DNA from 2 places in the Clavibacter californiensis genome. Region 2 is predicted to be linked to the other one. Evidence: predicted binding sites of a transcription regulator. Region 2 holds the regulator's gene; the other holds the start of a gene.
What was found. Region 2 encodes HspR, which represses chaperone genes until heat shock. Its sites were predicted from a motif close to AAGTTGAGTCNNNNNGACTCAACTT; they were not measured.
Positions count from the first base shown of each region.

Region 1: the regulator HspR is predicted to act here: its motif matches at 4,784-4,808, upstream of FGD68_RS12915 (Hsp20/alpha crystallin family protein).

Region 1 covers NZ_CP040792.1:2,676,215-2,682,928, reverse strand. The annotation lists gene FGD68_RS12950 (glucose 1-dehydrogenase) at 1-760, opposite strand, end outside; gene FGD68_RS12945 (hypothetical protein) at 805-1,098, opposite strand; gene FGD68_RS12940 (hypothetical protein) at 1,095-1,379, opposite strand; gene FGD68_RS12935 (hypothetical protein) at 1,481-1,630, opposite strand; gene FGD68_RS12930 (hypothetical protein) at 1,632-1,943, opposite strand; partial or broken gene FGD68_RS12925 (GNAT family N-acetyltransferase) at 1,998-2,132, shown strand; gene FGD68_RS12920 (IucA/IucC family protein) at 2,390-4,174, shown strand; gene FGD68_RS12915 (Hsp20/alpha crystallin family protein) at 4,288-4,746, opposite strand; gene FGD68_RS12910 (hypothetical protein) at 4,882-5,232, opposite strand; gene FGD68_RS12905 (SDR family oxidoreductase) at 5,373-6,065, shown strand; gene FGD68_RS12900 (NmrA family NAD(P)-binding protein) at 6,228-6,714, shown strand, end outside.
Region 2 covers NZ_CP040792.1:485,943-492,656, reverse strand. The annotation lists gene FGD68_RS02620 (BLUF domain-containing protein) at 1-400, shown strand, start outside; gene FGD68_RS02615 (hypothetical protein) at 480-1,118, shown strand; gene FGD68_RS02610 (helix-turn-helix domain-containing protein) at 1,118-1,354, shown strand; gene FGD68_RS02605 (DUF1905 domain-containing protein) at 1,382-1,822, opposite strand; gene FGD68_RS02600 (class I SAM-dependent methyltransferase) at 1,874-3,088, opposite strand; gene FGD68_RS02595 (heat shock protein transcriptional repressor HspR) at 3,085-3,540, opposite strand; gene FGD68_RS02590 (DnaJ C-terminal domain-containing protein) at 3,560-4,576, opposite strand; gene FGD68_RS02585 (nucleotide exchange factor GrpE) at 4,697-5,350, opposite strand; gene dnaK (molecular chaperone DnaK) at 5,347-6,714, opposite strand, start outside.

The sequences.
Region 1 (6,714 bases), 980 kb from region 2:
ACTCGGGAAGCGCGTCCTCGGGCTGGCCGCCCGCGGTCTGCAGCGGCGTCCAGATCGGGCCGGGCGCGACGACGTTCACGCGGATGCCCTTGGGGGCGAGCTGCTGCGCGAGTCCCTTCGAGAACGCGTTGATCGAGGCCTTGGTCGTGGCGTAGTGCACGAGGTTCGGCGACGGCGCGTAGGCCTGGATCGACGACGTGTTGATGATCGACGAGCCGGGCTTGAGGTGGGGGAGCGCGGCCTTCGTGATCCAGAACATCGCGTAGACGTTGGTCTTGAAGGTGACGTCGAACTCCTCGTCCGAGATGTCCTCGAGGGAGTCGAAGTTCTGCTGCTTGCCCGCGTTGTTCACGACGATGTCGAGGCCGCCGAGGCCCTCGACCGCCTTCGCGACGAGCTCGCGGCTGAACTCCGCCGTGGCGATGTCGCCGGGGATGGCGACGGCCGTGCGTCCCGCCTCCTCGATGAGGGCGACGACCTTCTTCGCGTCCTCCTCCTCCTCGGGGAGGTAGGAGAGCGCGACGTCCGCGCCCTCGCGGGCGTAGGCGATGGCGACGGCCGCGCCGATGCCGGAGTCGGCGCCGGTCACGAGGGCCTTGCGTCCCTCGAGGCGGTTCGATCCGCGGTAGGTCCTCTCGCCGCGGTCCGCCGTGTCGTCGAGCGCGGCGTCGAGGCCGGGGCCGTCCTGCTGCTGCGCGCTGGGCTGGATGTCCGCGTACATCTTCGTCGGGTCCTGGAACGTGTACTGGTCGGTGCTCATGTGTCTCCTGGTGCGGTGATCTGCGTGCGGGAAGGCGGGGTGGATCAGCTGGGCGGGGTGTCGTCCAGGTCGATGTCCTGGCCTGAGAGCTCGTTGTCGGCGAGCACGGGCTCGGCCTCGCCGTCGACGCCGAGGACGTCGGCGGTGGGCTCCGCGTCGGCGCCCATTACGGCGTCGTCATCGGGCTCCTCGACGGGCTCGTCAGTGTCCGGGAGGACGGTCTCGCCGGCGACGGCGTCGTTCACGGCGGTCTCGTTCGCGAGGGCCTCGGTGTCGAGCGCGGTGTCGTCGCCGGTGGAGTCGTCAGCGGGGGTGGCGGTGGCGTCGGTCACGGTCACGCACCGGCCTCGGGCTTGGGGTGGCCGGGGATCGAGTCGCCGCTGAGGTTGAGCTCGTCGGGATCCACGTCGATCTCGCCGACGTCGTCGGGTCCGCCCGAGCCGGGCAGCACCTGCACGTCGTCCGCGGCGGCGGGGACGTCGTCGGAGACGCCCTCGCTCTCGACGATCTGCTCGCTCTGCTTGACGCGCGTGTCGTCCTCGCTGGGCGAGATGAAGTCCTTGTCCTGCCGGGTGTCTGAGGTGCCCGCGGGCTGGAGGCGCGGGTCGTCGGTGTCCATGCGTCCGACGCTACGCTCGGCCCCGAGAGCTGTGTGGTTGCGTTCAGGCAACGCCCATGGAGCGGTCCCGAGCGGCGTGCAGGCGGGTCTCCCTGGGCGGATCAAATGTCGTCGGGACCCTCGCCGACCGGGTCGGCCGCGGCGTCGCGGGCGTCCTCCTCCGCGGCCTCGGCGAGCTCCGCGATCGAGTCGGCGTCGATGCGGGCGGGCTCGGCGAGCGGGTGGCGCGGGGCGTCGGCGGGATCCGTCACCTCAGCGGCCCTCGGGGTCGACGTGGCCGGCCGCGTCGTCGGCCGGGGCGCTCATGTGCGAGTCCGCCGCGGTGACGGAGCGGTTGTCGGGCACCTCGGGGTACTCGGCGCTCGCCGGATCCGCGTCCTCGACCTCGAGGGTGTCCTCCTCGGCGTGCCCGTAACCGGTGCCCTCGGGCGCGCGCACCTCGTCGCCGACACCCGCGGGGGCGTCGTCGCCGCCGACCACGTCGTCCACGGTCACCAGCCCGTCGGGATCGCCGGGGCCGCGCCCGGTGCGTATGCCGTCTGCCTGGTCGTCGCGATCGCTCATGCCCCCACCCTACGAGCGGGGGCGGGCGTCGGTCCGCCCTGCGGCGACCGTGGCATGCACCTGCTCGTCGGCCCGCCCGCGGGCGACCCGCTGCCGGGGTTCACGAGCGCGGTCATGCGGCACGTCGTCGCGCACCTCCTCCGGGACCCGGCCGTCGAGCGCCTCGTTGTCGAGCCGGACGTCCGCAACACCCGGATCCAGCGCCTCAACGAGCTCGTCGGCTTCCGGCCGCTCCGCGTCGTCGACCTCGGCGCGAAGCACGCGCTCCTCAGCGTCGCCACCCGCAACGACGCCCTCCTGCACGCCACCCCCATGGACGGACATGCCATGACCCTCACCCACGACCACCCCCTCGACACCCACCCCGAGGCCCGGCCGGCTGCCGCCTCGAGGACCGCCGAGCCGGATCCCCGCGTGCACCGCGCCGCGCACCTCCGTCCCGACGTGTGGGCCGCCGCCACCCGCCACCTCGTGCGCAAGGCGCTCGCCGAGTTCGCGCACGAGCTGCTCATCGCACCCGAGCGCGTGGATCCGGAGCTCCCCGCCTGCCGCACGACCCGAGGCGCTGGGCCGCCTACCGCGTCGCGAGCGGCGACGGCCGGAGCGCGTACGCGTACCGGGCCAGGATCCTCGAGCTCGACCACTGGGACGTCAACGAGGCGAGCATCCGCCGCACGGTCGACGGCCGGCCCACCGAGCTCGACGCGACCGACCTCGTGCTCGACCTCCGCGACCGCCTGGGGATCACCGACGAGGTGCTGCCCGTCTACCTCGACGAGATCCAGAGCACGCTCTCGGCCGCGGCCTTCTCGCGCCTCCGCGACGTGCCCGACGCGCAGGGCCTCCTCACGGCGTCGTACGCGGAGGTCGAGTCGACGATGGACGAGGGCCACCCCTGCTTCGTCGCGACCAACGGCCGCATCGGCTTCGACCTCGACGACCACGACCGGTACGCGCCCGAGGCGGGGGAGGACGTGCGGATCCTCTGGCTCGCCGTCCACGAGCGCCTCGCGCGCTTCGCCGCCGTCGACGGCCCCGACCGCGAGGCCTTCCTCGACGCCGAGCTCGGCGCCTCCGTGCGCGAGCGGTTCCGGGCCCGGATGGCGGACCTCGGCATCGACCCGGCCGAGCGCGTGCTCGTGCCGGTGCACCCGTGGCAGTGGGAGAACGTCGTCACGGTCACCTTCGCCGGCCTCGTCGCCACCCGCGACATCGTGCTCCTCGGCACGGGCGACGACGAGTACGGCGCGCAGCAGTCGATCCGCACCTGGGCCAACCGCACGACCCCGGAGCGCTGCTACGTGAAGACGTCGCTCTCGATCCTCAACATGGGGTTCACGCGCGGCCTCTCGCCGGCCTACATGGCGGTCACCCCGGCGATCAACGACTGGGTGCACGCGCTCGTCACGGGCGACCCGGAGTTCGCGCGGCGCGGCTTCGGGATCCTCCGCGAGGTCGCGTCCGTCGGCGTGCGCGACGCCCGCGTCGACTCGGCCCTGCCCGCCGGCCACTCCCACGGCAAGATGCTGTCCGCGCTCTGGCGGGAGTCGCCCGTGCCGAGCCTCGCGGAGGGCGAGCGGCTGATGAGCATGACGAGCCTGCTGCACGTCGACGCGCAGGGGGCGAGCGTGCTGGAGGCGCTCATCGACGCGTCCGGGATCGGCGCGGCCGCCTGGATCCGTCGCTGGCTCGACGCCTACCTCGTGCCGCTCGCGCACGCGCTGATCGCGCACGACCTCGCCTTCATGCCGCACGGCGAGAACGTGATCCTCGTGCTCCGCGACCACGTCGTCGTACGCGTGCTGATGAAGGACATCGCCGAGGAGGTCGCCCTCTTCGACATGGAGCGCGAGCTGCCGGAGGACGTGCGCCGGATCCGTATGGACGTCCCCGAGGAGGAGCGCACCCTCACGGTCTTCACCGACGTGATGGACGGCTTCCTCCGCTTCGCCGCCGCGCTCGTCGAGGACCGTGACGACCTCGGCCCCGACGGCCCGTGGCGCGTGGCCGCGGAGGCGCTCGCCGACCACGAGCGGGCGCACCCGGAGCTGGCGGAGCGCATCGCCCGGTTCGACCTCTTCGCGCCGTCCTTCGACCGCTCCTGCCTCAACCGGCTGCAGCTGCGCGACAACCGGCGCATGGTCGACCTGCAGGCGCCGGTGATGCAGATCCGCGGCTCGCTGCGGAACCCGCTCGCGATCCACGCGGGGCTGCGGCCGCGCATCAGCTGACGTCGACGGCGCCGACACGCGTCCCGGACCGGACGCGCGAGGAGCCGCCGCCCGCTTCGTGCGGACGACGGCTCCCGTCGTCGTGTGCGGCGCCGGAGCGCCGCCCGGTCGGATCAGCTCGCCGCGTGCGCGCCCTGCTCCACCGTCAGCGTGCGGCCCTCCTGGCCCTGCGGCTCGTCGGACGTGACCGCGATCTTCCGCGGCTTCGCCCGCTCGCTCACCGGGATGGTGACGCTCAGCACGCCGTTCGCGTAGTGCGCCGAGATGCGCTCGGTGTCGATGCCCTGGCCGAGCGTGAGCTGGCGGAGGAACGTGCCCGCCACGCGCTCGCGCGTCAGCCACCGCACGTTCTGGTCGCCGGCGAGCGTGCGCTCGGCGCGGATGGTCAGCAGCTGGCCGTCCACGTCGATGTCGACCGAGCCCGGGTCGATGCCCGGGAGGTCGGCGGCCAGCACGTAGGTGTCGCCCTCGCGGTGCAGGTCGATGGGCATCGGACGGTTCGCCTGGCGGGTCTCGGCCAGCGCGCCCATGGCGCGGTCCAGCTCGCGGAACGGATCGAAGGTCATGTTCATGCTCGACTCCTCTGATGATCTGCGGTGATGATCTCCGGGGTTGAGCCTCCTCGGCTCAACCACGATGAGATTAGCACTCGGCGCAGGGGAGTGCCAAGCCGTTCGCCTACGGCGAATGCCGCTCTCATCACCTGTTCAGGAGCGGCGGCGGAGGTCGCGCTCCATGCGCCCGATGAGCGTCCAGACCGCGCGCGAGAGGTCCGGGTGCTCGAGCGCGATGCCGCGCAACAGCCGGTACTCGAAGCGCGCGACGACGCCAGGCGCCGTTGACGGGTGGCGCACGCGGGCCAGCTCGTCGGCCATCCCGTCGGCTTCCAGCGCGTCCTGGCGGAGGGTCGCGACCACGTGCTCGTCCACCGTGGGCAGCTGGGGGATGATCTCCCACGGGTCGTCGCCGTTCCGGCATCGGTGCTCGATCACGGCGTCCAGCTCGTCGCGGGCTTCCTGCCGCAGCACCTCGAGGCTGGCGGGGAAGCGGGCGTGCACGGGCGGATCCTCTCGGGCGGCGGGCCGACGCGCCTCACGGCCGCCGTCCCTTCACGCTACGTCATGCCCCGGGGCGCGCTGGGCGGACGGGGTGGTCGGATGCCGTCGGTAGCCTGGAGGACCGCGACCCAGGAGGATCCATGACCGACCACGCCCGCCCCGTCGCCCTCGTCACGGGAGCCACCCGCGGGATCGGCCGCGCCATCGCGGAGGACCTCGGCCGCACCCACCGCGTGATCGTGCACGGCCGCGACCGCGACGCCGTCGACGCGCTCGCCGCGTCCCTGCCGGACGCCGTCGGCTGGGCGGCCGACCTCGCCGCGGGCGGCCTCGCCGACCTCGTCCCCGGCCTCGACCGCCTCGACGTGCTCGTGCACTCCGCCGGCGTGATCGGCGGCGACGCCGTGGCGGAGACGCCCGTCGACGAGTGGCGGCGGGTCTTCGAGGTCAACGTCTTCGCGGTCGCCGAGGTGACGCGCGTGCTCCTGCCCGCGCTCCGGGCGGCGCAGGGGCAGGTCGTGCTCGTGAACTCCGGATCCGGCTTCACGGCCAACCCCACGGGCGGCGTCTACGCGGGATCCAAGTTCGCCCTCCGCGCGCTCGGCGACGCCCTGCGCGAGGAGGAGCGCTCGCACGGCGTGCGCGTCTCGAGCGTGCACCCGGGCCGCGTCGCCACCGACATGCAGCGCGAGCTCCGCGCGAAGGAGGGCGGCGAGTACGACGAGGCCCGCTACCTGGAGCCCGCGTCCGTCGCGCGCGCCGTGCGCCTCGTCGTCGACCAGACCCGCGACGGCACGCTCGAGTCGGTGTCGCTGCGGCCGTTCGGGGGCTGATCCGGGAGGGCGTCGCTCATCCAGGGCGCGCGGATCCCGGCCCCGCCCCGGCGCGTCGCCCGCACGGGCACGGTTCCCGAGCATGCTCGTCGGGAGGCGCCCGACGCGGGCGCGACCGACGCCGCCCTCCCCGTGCGGCGCCGCCCAGGAGGAGACCCGCCCATGACCGCATCGCCCGCATCCGCATCCGCATCCGCATCCGGCCCCGTCGTCGTCGCCGGCGCCACCGGCGACCTCGGCCGCCGCATCGTGCGCGAGCTGCTCGCGGCCGGCGCGCGCGTCCGCGTCCTCACCCGGCCCGGAAGAACCGCGGCGGCCGAGGCGTGGGGCGACGACCCGCGCGTCGAGGTCGTCGAGGCCGCGTACACCGACCGGGCCGCGCTGATCCGCGGGGTCGCCGGCGCGCGCGTCGTCGTCTCCGCGGTCAGCGGCGCCCGCGCCGTGATCGTCGGGGCGCAGCGTGCGCTCCTGACGGCGGCGGTCGCGGCCGGCGTGCCGCGCTTCATCCCCTCGGACTACTCCTCCGACTACCGCCGGGTCACGCCCGGCAGCAACCGCAACTTCGAGCTGCGCCGCGAGTTCGCGGCCGACCTCGACGCCGCGCCGATCCGGGCCACCTCGGTGCTCAACGGCGCCTTCGCCGACATGC
Region 2 (6,714 bases):
GAGCACGGCCACACGGCAGATGACCGACGACGAGCTGGGCGAGCTCCTCGGCCAGTGCATCCGCAACAACGAGCAGGCCGGCCTCACGGGCCTGCTGCTGCACCGTGACGGCACGTTCATGCAGGTGCTCGAGGGCCCGCACGACGCCGTCGAGTCGGTGTTCGCCGCCATCGAGGCCGATGAGCGGCACACCGACGTGCGGCTGCTGCTCGACGAGGAGATCCCCGCCCGGCAGTTCCCCGCCTGGTCGATGGGCTTCCGCACGGTCGACGACGCGACCCTCCGCCAGCTCCGCGGCTACGACGACTTCCTCGACCGCCCGGCGTCCGCCGCGGCGCGTCCGGACGCGCCGTCCCGCGCCCGCTGGCTGCTGGAGTGGTTTCGAACGCACCCGGCGTGATCCCCGCGGGCCTGGACACCGGGCCCGACCGCGTGCCACCATATCGACATTCGTTGTAACGATGATCGATAGGACGCCCATGGCACGCACACCCCTCGCCGGCACCGGGTCGTCCGCGCGCGTCACGCGCGGCATTCTCTGGGCGGCCCTCGCGATCGCCGTGCTCGTGCTGCTGGCGGTGACCGCGGCGGCCGTCGTGAGCGCGGTCGAGACCGTGCGGACCGGCGTGGTGAGCACGTCGCTCGAGATGCGCGGATCCCTTCCCGCCGAGGCCGACGCCGGTCCCGCCGACCTCCGCTCGGGCGCGTACCGCACCGCCGAGGTCGCGGTGGGCGAGCTGCCGGGCGGCATCGTCGCGCTGCACGTCGTCCGCATCGCGCTGGACGCCGCCGTGGGCATCGCGCTCGCAGGCACGGTCGCGATCCTCGCCCGCCGGCTGCTCCGGCCGGATCCGCTCGCCCGCCGCCTCAGCCTCGTGGTCACGCTCGCGGGCGGCACCGTGATGATCGCGGCGCTGCTCGCGCTCGCCGCGCGCACGGGCGTGGCCTGGATGGTCGGGGACGCGCTCAACGACCCCGCTGACGGGCTCGACGGCTTCTGGCCCGTCGTCGCGGAGGTCGACGCGTCGACCATCGCGCTCGGCTTCGCGCTGATGATCGTCGGCCTCGTGGTCGAGCACGGCGAGACCCTGCAGCGCGACACCCGCGGCCTGGTCTGATGGGCGCGGACGACGAGGGCCCCACCGGCGTCCACTGCCGCCTCGACGAGCTGCTCGCGGCGCGCGGCATGACGCTCACGCGGCTGAGCGCGATCGTCGGCGTGAGCCAGGTCAACCTGTCGATCCTGAAGAACGACCGCGCCCGCGCGATCCGCTACTCGACCCTCGTCGCGGTCTGCCGCGCGCTGGAGTGCGAGATCGGCGACCTGCTGGTGCTGGATCCGCCGGCGGCCTGACGCGCGCGACCCGCGCGTGCGGTGGGGTCAGGCGCGCAACGCGTCGAGCGCCTTCTCGACGCGACGCGCGCGGGTCTCGGCGGTCTTCGCCTCGGCGATCGGATCCACGAGGGCGCGCTGCCTGCTCGACGAGAGCACGCCGAACGCGTCAGCCAGGGCGGGCTCCGCGGCGAAGGCGGCGGCGACCTCGTCCGGGATCACGGCCTCGCGGGGCTGCGCGTCGAGCTCGATGGTCACCTCGACCTCGTCGTCGGCGGCGACCCCCGACGCGGCGCGATGCGCGGCGCTCAGCGGGATGAGGTGCTGTCCGCCCATCGCGCCGACGCTCGTGCGGTACGTGTAGCCCGCGACGGTGACGACGACCGCGGGCCGCTTCCCGGCACCCAGCTCGTCGAGCGCCTCCGGCGGCACGGGCAGCCCGGTCGCGTTGACGCGGGCCTGCATGACGCGGGTGCGGAAGGTGGGCATGCGGGCTCCTCGGCGAGCGGCGCGACTCGGGCGGCCACGGTGGATCCGAGGCTAGGCCCGCGACTCGGGCTTCGTCGAGACGGCGACCGTGAACTTCGCGTTCCGACCCGCCTCGCGCGTGGGGCCGACGATGCGCGTGAGCTGCGGCCGGTAGCCGAGCGGGCTGTTGTAGACCGTCCAGAGCTCGCCGCCGGGGCGGAGCATGCGGGCCGCGGCGGCGAACAGGCGCGGCGCGAGGCCCGCGTGCACGGTGGCGCCCGTGTGGAACGGCGGGTTCAGGAGCACGAGGTCGGCGGATCCGTCGGGGACGGTGGATCCGGCGTCGTCGCGCACCACGGTCACCCGGTCCGCGAGCCCGTTGGCGGCGACGGTCGCGCGCGCCGAGTCGACGGCCGCCCACGACTGGTCGGTCGCGATCACGCGGAGGTCCGGCCGGGCGAGCGCGACGGCCGACGCGATGACGCCCGTGCCGCAGCCGAGGTCGACGGCGGTCGTCGCGCCAGCGGGCAGGTCGGGCAGGAAGGAGAGGAGGAAGCGCGTTCCGATGTCGATGCGGGCGCCCGCGAACGCGGCGCCGTGCGCGCGCACCTCGAGGCCGAGGTCGGGGTGCGACTCGTGGCGGGGGTAGGCGTCGGCGGCGTCGGTCGCGGAGAGCGGCTCGCGCGCGACGAGGATCCGCGACTTCTGCCGCGCGAGTGTGGCGTGCACCTCGCCGAAGCGGCGGCGGAGCACGTCGGTCATCGCGGGGGTCATGTGCTTGACGCGGCCGCCGGCGAGCACGGTCACGTCGTCGGCGGCGGCGCGCGCGACCACACCGGCCCACTCGTCGAGGGCGTCGAGGCTGCGGGGCAGGCGCGCGATGACAACGCGGGCGTCCGCGGCGAGCGCGTCGTCCAGCCCGTGGTGGGCGATCTCGGCGGTCTCGCCGATCAGCTCCGCGTTGAGGCGGAGCGCGGTCTCGGAGGCGAGGGCGTCCTGGTGCACGCGGATGCGCACGGGATCCGGCGCCCCCGCTCGACGCAGCGCGGCGGCAGCGCCCAGCGCGAGGGCGCCGTACTGGTCGCCGATCACGACGAGCTCCTCGGGCCGCACCGGGCGGCCCGCGTCGGCCGCGGCGGCGAGCAGCGCGACCAGCTCGTCGAGGAGCAACCGGTCGGCGGCGTCCACGGCGAAGAGGTTCTCGGCCTCGACGTCCGGGCGGCGGCGGAGCGCGCCGAGGTCGAGCAGGTCGTCGGCGGCGGATGCGGAGTCGCGAGCGTCGCTCACCGCGCGTCGCGCCCGGAGCCGTCGCGGTCGTCGCCGGGCATGGCGAGCGCCGCCCGGTACAGCACGACCTCGGTGGGCCGGGACGGACGCACGCCCGCGCGCAGCGACACCACGTCGCCGTCGCCGCGTGCCGCGAACACGCGGCGGCCGGGCCGCGACAGCAGCTCGTCGGCGAGCGCCGACTCCAGCTGGCGCACGCGGCCGCGGAGCTCCGTCACCTGGTTCTCGAGCTCGAGGATCCGCGCGATGCCCTCCAGGCTCACGCCCTCCCCGCCCAGCCGGGCGACCTCCCGCAGCTGCACGATGTCGCGCATCGAGTAGCGGCGGCTCCGCCCGGCGGTGCGGGTGGGCGACACGAGTCCGAGGCGGTCGTACTGCCGGAGCGTCTGCGGGTGCATGCCCGACAGCTCGGCCGCCACGGAGATCACGAAGACGGGGGCGTCCTCGTCCATCGTGTCGCGGGGATCCACGTCAGCTCCTGGCCCGCTCGATGAGCTCGCGGCGCGGGTCCTCGCCCGGGCCCGAGCTGGCGAACGCGTCGAGCGCCACGCGCTGGGCGTCGGTGAGGCGCGACGGCACCGCGACCTCGATGCGCGCGAGCAGGTCGCCCGTGCCCTTCGGGGTCGTGACGCCGCGGCCCTTGACGCGCAGCACCTTCCCGCTGGACGTGCCGGGCGCGACCTTCAGCCGCACCGGGTCGCCGCCGAGCGTGGGCACCTCGATGGTCGCGCCGAGCGCGGCCTCGGGGAAGGTGACGGGGACGTTGACCCGGAGGTTCAGCCCGTCGCGCTCGAACACAGGGTGCGATCGCACGTGGACCGTGAGGATGATGTCCCCCGACGCGCCGCCGTCGCCCGACGGCTCGCCCTTCCCGGCGAGGCGGATCTTCTGCCCGTCGGAGACCCCGGCCGGCACGCGCACCGTGAGGGGCCGGCCGTCGGAGTCCTGCAGGCGCACGACGTCGCCCTGCACCGCGGTGAGGAAGTCGATCGTGGTGGTCGCGGTGACGTCGCGGCCCTTGGTGGGCGCGCCATAGCCCCGGTAGCCGCCGGTCGACTGGCCGAAGCCGCCGTTGCCGAACATGCCGCCGAGGATGTCCTCGAACCCGCCCTGGCTGTACTGCGGCTGGCCGGAACCGAACCCGGCCGTGCGCCGCCCGCGGCCGCCGGCCTGCTGGCCGAACATGCCGCCGAACACGTCCTCGAACCCACCCGCCTGTCCGCCGCCGGCACCCGGTGCGGTGAAGCGCGCGCCGGATCCCATGGCCCGCATCTGGTCGTACTCGCGGCGCTGCTCCTTGTCGGCCAGCACGGCGTGCGCCTCGCTGATCTCCTTGAAGCGCGCCTCGGCCGACGGATCCGGGTTGCTGTCCGGGTGGTACTGCCGCGCGAGCTTGCGGTAGGCCTTCTTGAGGTCGGCCTCCGAGACGTCCTTGGACACTCCGAGGACCTTGTAGAAGTCCTTGTCGAACCAGTCCTGGCTGGCCATCAGACGCCTCCCTTCTTCTTCGTCTCGTGGTGGGGGCCGCACACCCCGGTCCGGGCGCCCGCGCGTGCGGACGCCCGGACCGGGGTGGGTGCAGCCGGATCGATGCTGCGGTTGATGGCGCTACTCCGGCTTGTCGACGACGACCTTCGCGGCCCGCAGCAGCGTCTCGCCGATGTAGTAGCCACTCTCGACGACGTCCGCCACGGTGTCCACCTGGACCTCGGGGTTCGGCTTCTGGAAGATCGCCTCGTGCACCTGCGGGTCGAAGGCGTCGCCGACGGCGCCCACCTTGACCAGCCCGATGCGCTCCACGTTCGTCCGCAGCTTGGCGACGATCGCGGTGAGCGGTCCGCCCTCCGCGAGGTCGCCGTGCTTCTCGGCGCGGTCGAGGTCGTCGAGCACCGGGAGGATGCCCTTGACCACGTCGCCGACCGCGCGCTGGCGCTCGATCTCGCGGTTGGCCTCGGTGCGCTTGCGGTAGTTGGCGTACTCGGCGGTGACGCGCTTCAGGTCCGCGAGGTGCTCCGAGTCGCCCTCGACGGGCTCCGCCCGGGTCTGCTCGATGAGGTCCTGCAGCTCCTCGTCCATGGCGTCGGTCGTCTCGACGTCGGGGCCCTCGGCCTCGACGAACGCGCCGTCCTCGCCGGGGACGGAGGCCTGGTCGGCCGCCTCGTCCGCCGTGGCGTCAGGTCCGTCCGAGGACGCGGGGACCGACTGCTCGGCTCCCTCGTCCTCGGGCACGCGGCCCTCGCCGTTCGCGGTGTCCTCGGTCATCGGTCGGTCTTCTTGTCCTCGTCGTCCTCGTCCACGACCTCGGCGTCGACGATGTCCTCGTCGTCCTTCTTCGCCTCGGGCGCGCCCTCGGGGGTCTCGCCCGCGGCCTGCTCCTGCTGGCCCTGCGCGTAGATGGCCTCGCCGAGCTTGGTCTGGCTCGCGGACAGCTTGTCGAACGCGGTCTTGACCGCGGCCTCGTCGTCGCCGGCGAGGGCGCTCTTCAGGCCGTCGACGTCGCCCTGGACCTCGGACTTGACGTCCTCGGGCAGCTTGTCGTCGTTCTCCTTGATGAGCTTGTCGATCGAGTAGGCGAGCTGCTCCGCGTTGTTGCGGACCTCGGCCTGCTCGCGGCGCGTCTTGTCCTCCGCCGCGTGCTCCTCGGCCTCGCGCACCATGCGCTCGATGTCCTCCTTCGCGAGCGAGGATCCGCCCGTGATGGTCATCGACTGCTCCTTGCCGGTGCCCTTGTCCTTGGCGGACACGTGCACGATGCCGTTGGCGTCGATGTCGAAGGTGACCTCGACCTGCGGGATCCCGCGGGGCGCCGGCGCGATGCCGGTGAGCTCGAAGGTGCCGAGGTTCTTGTTGTCGCGGGTGAACTCGCGCTCGCCCTGGAAGACCTGGATCGCGACGGACGGCTGGTTGTCGTCCGCCGTGGTGAAGGTCTCGCTGCGCTTGGTCGGGATGGCCGTGTTGCGCTCGATGAGCTTGGTCATGATGCCGCCCTTGGTCTCGATGCCGAGGCTCAGGGGGGTGACGTCGATGAGGAGGACGTCCTTGCGCTCGCCCTTCAGCACGCCGGCCTGGAGCGCGGCGCCGACGGCGACGACCTCGTCCGGGTTGACGCCCTTGTTGGGCTCCTTGCCGCCCGTGAGCTTCTTCACGAGGTCGACCACGGCGGGCATGCGGGTGGATCCGCCGACGAGGACCACGTGGGCCACGTCGCCGACCGAGACGCCGGCCTCGCGGATGACGTCCTCGAAGGGCTTGCGGGTGCGCTCGAGCAGGTCGTTCGTGAGCTCCTCGAACTTGGCGCGGGTCAGCGTCTCGTCGAGGTTGGCCGGGCCGTTCTCCGTGAGGGAGAGGTACGGGAGCTGGATCGAGGTGCTGGTGGAGGAGCTGAGCTCCTTCTTCGCCTGCTCAGCGGCCTCCTTGAGGCGCTGCTTGGCGATCTTGTCGTTCGAGACGTCGACGCCCGTCGACTCCTTGAAGCGCTTGACGAGGTGGTCGACGATGCGCTGGTCCCAGTCGTCGCCGCCGAGGCGGTTGTCGCCCGCGGTGGAGCGGACCTGGATGGTGCTGAAGTCGTCGTCCTTGCCCACCTCGAGGAGGGAGACGTCGAACGTGCCGCCACCGAGGTCGAA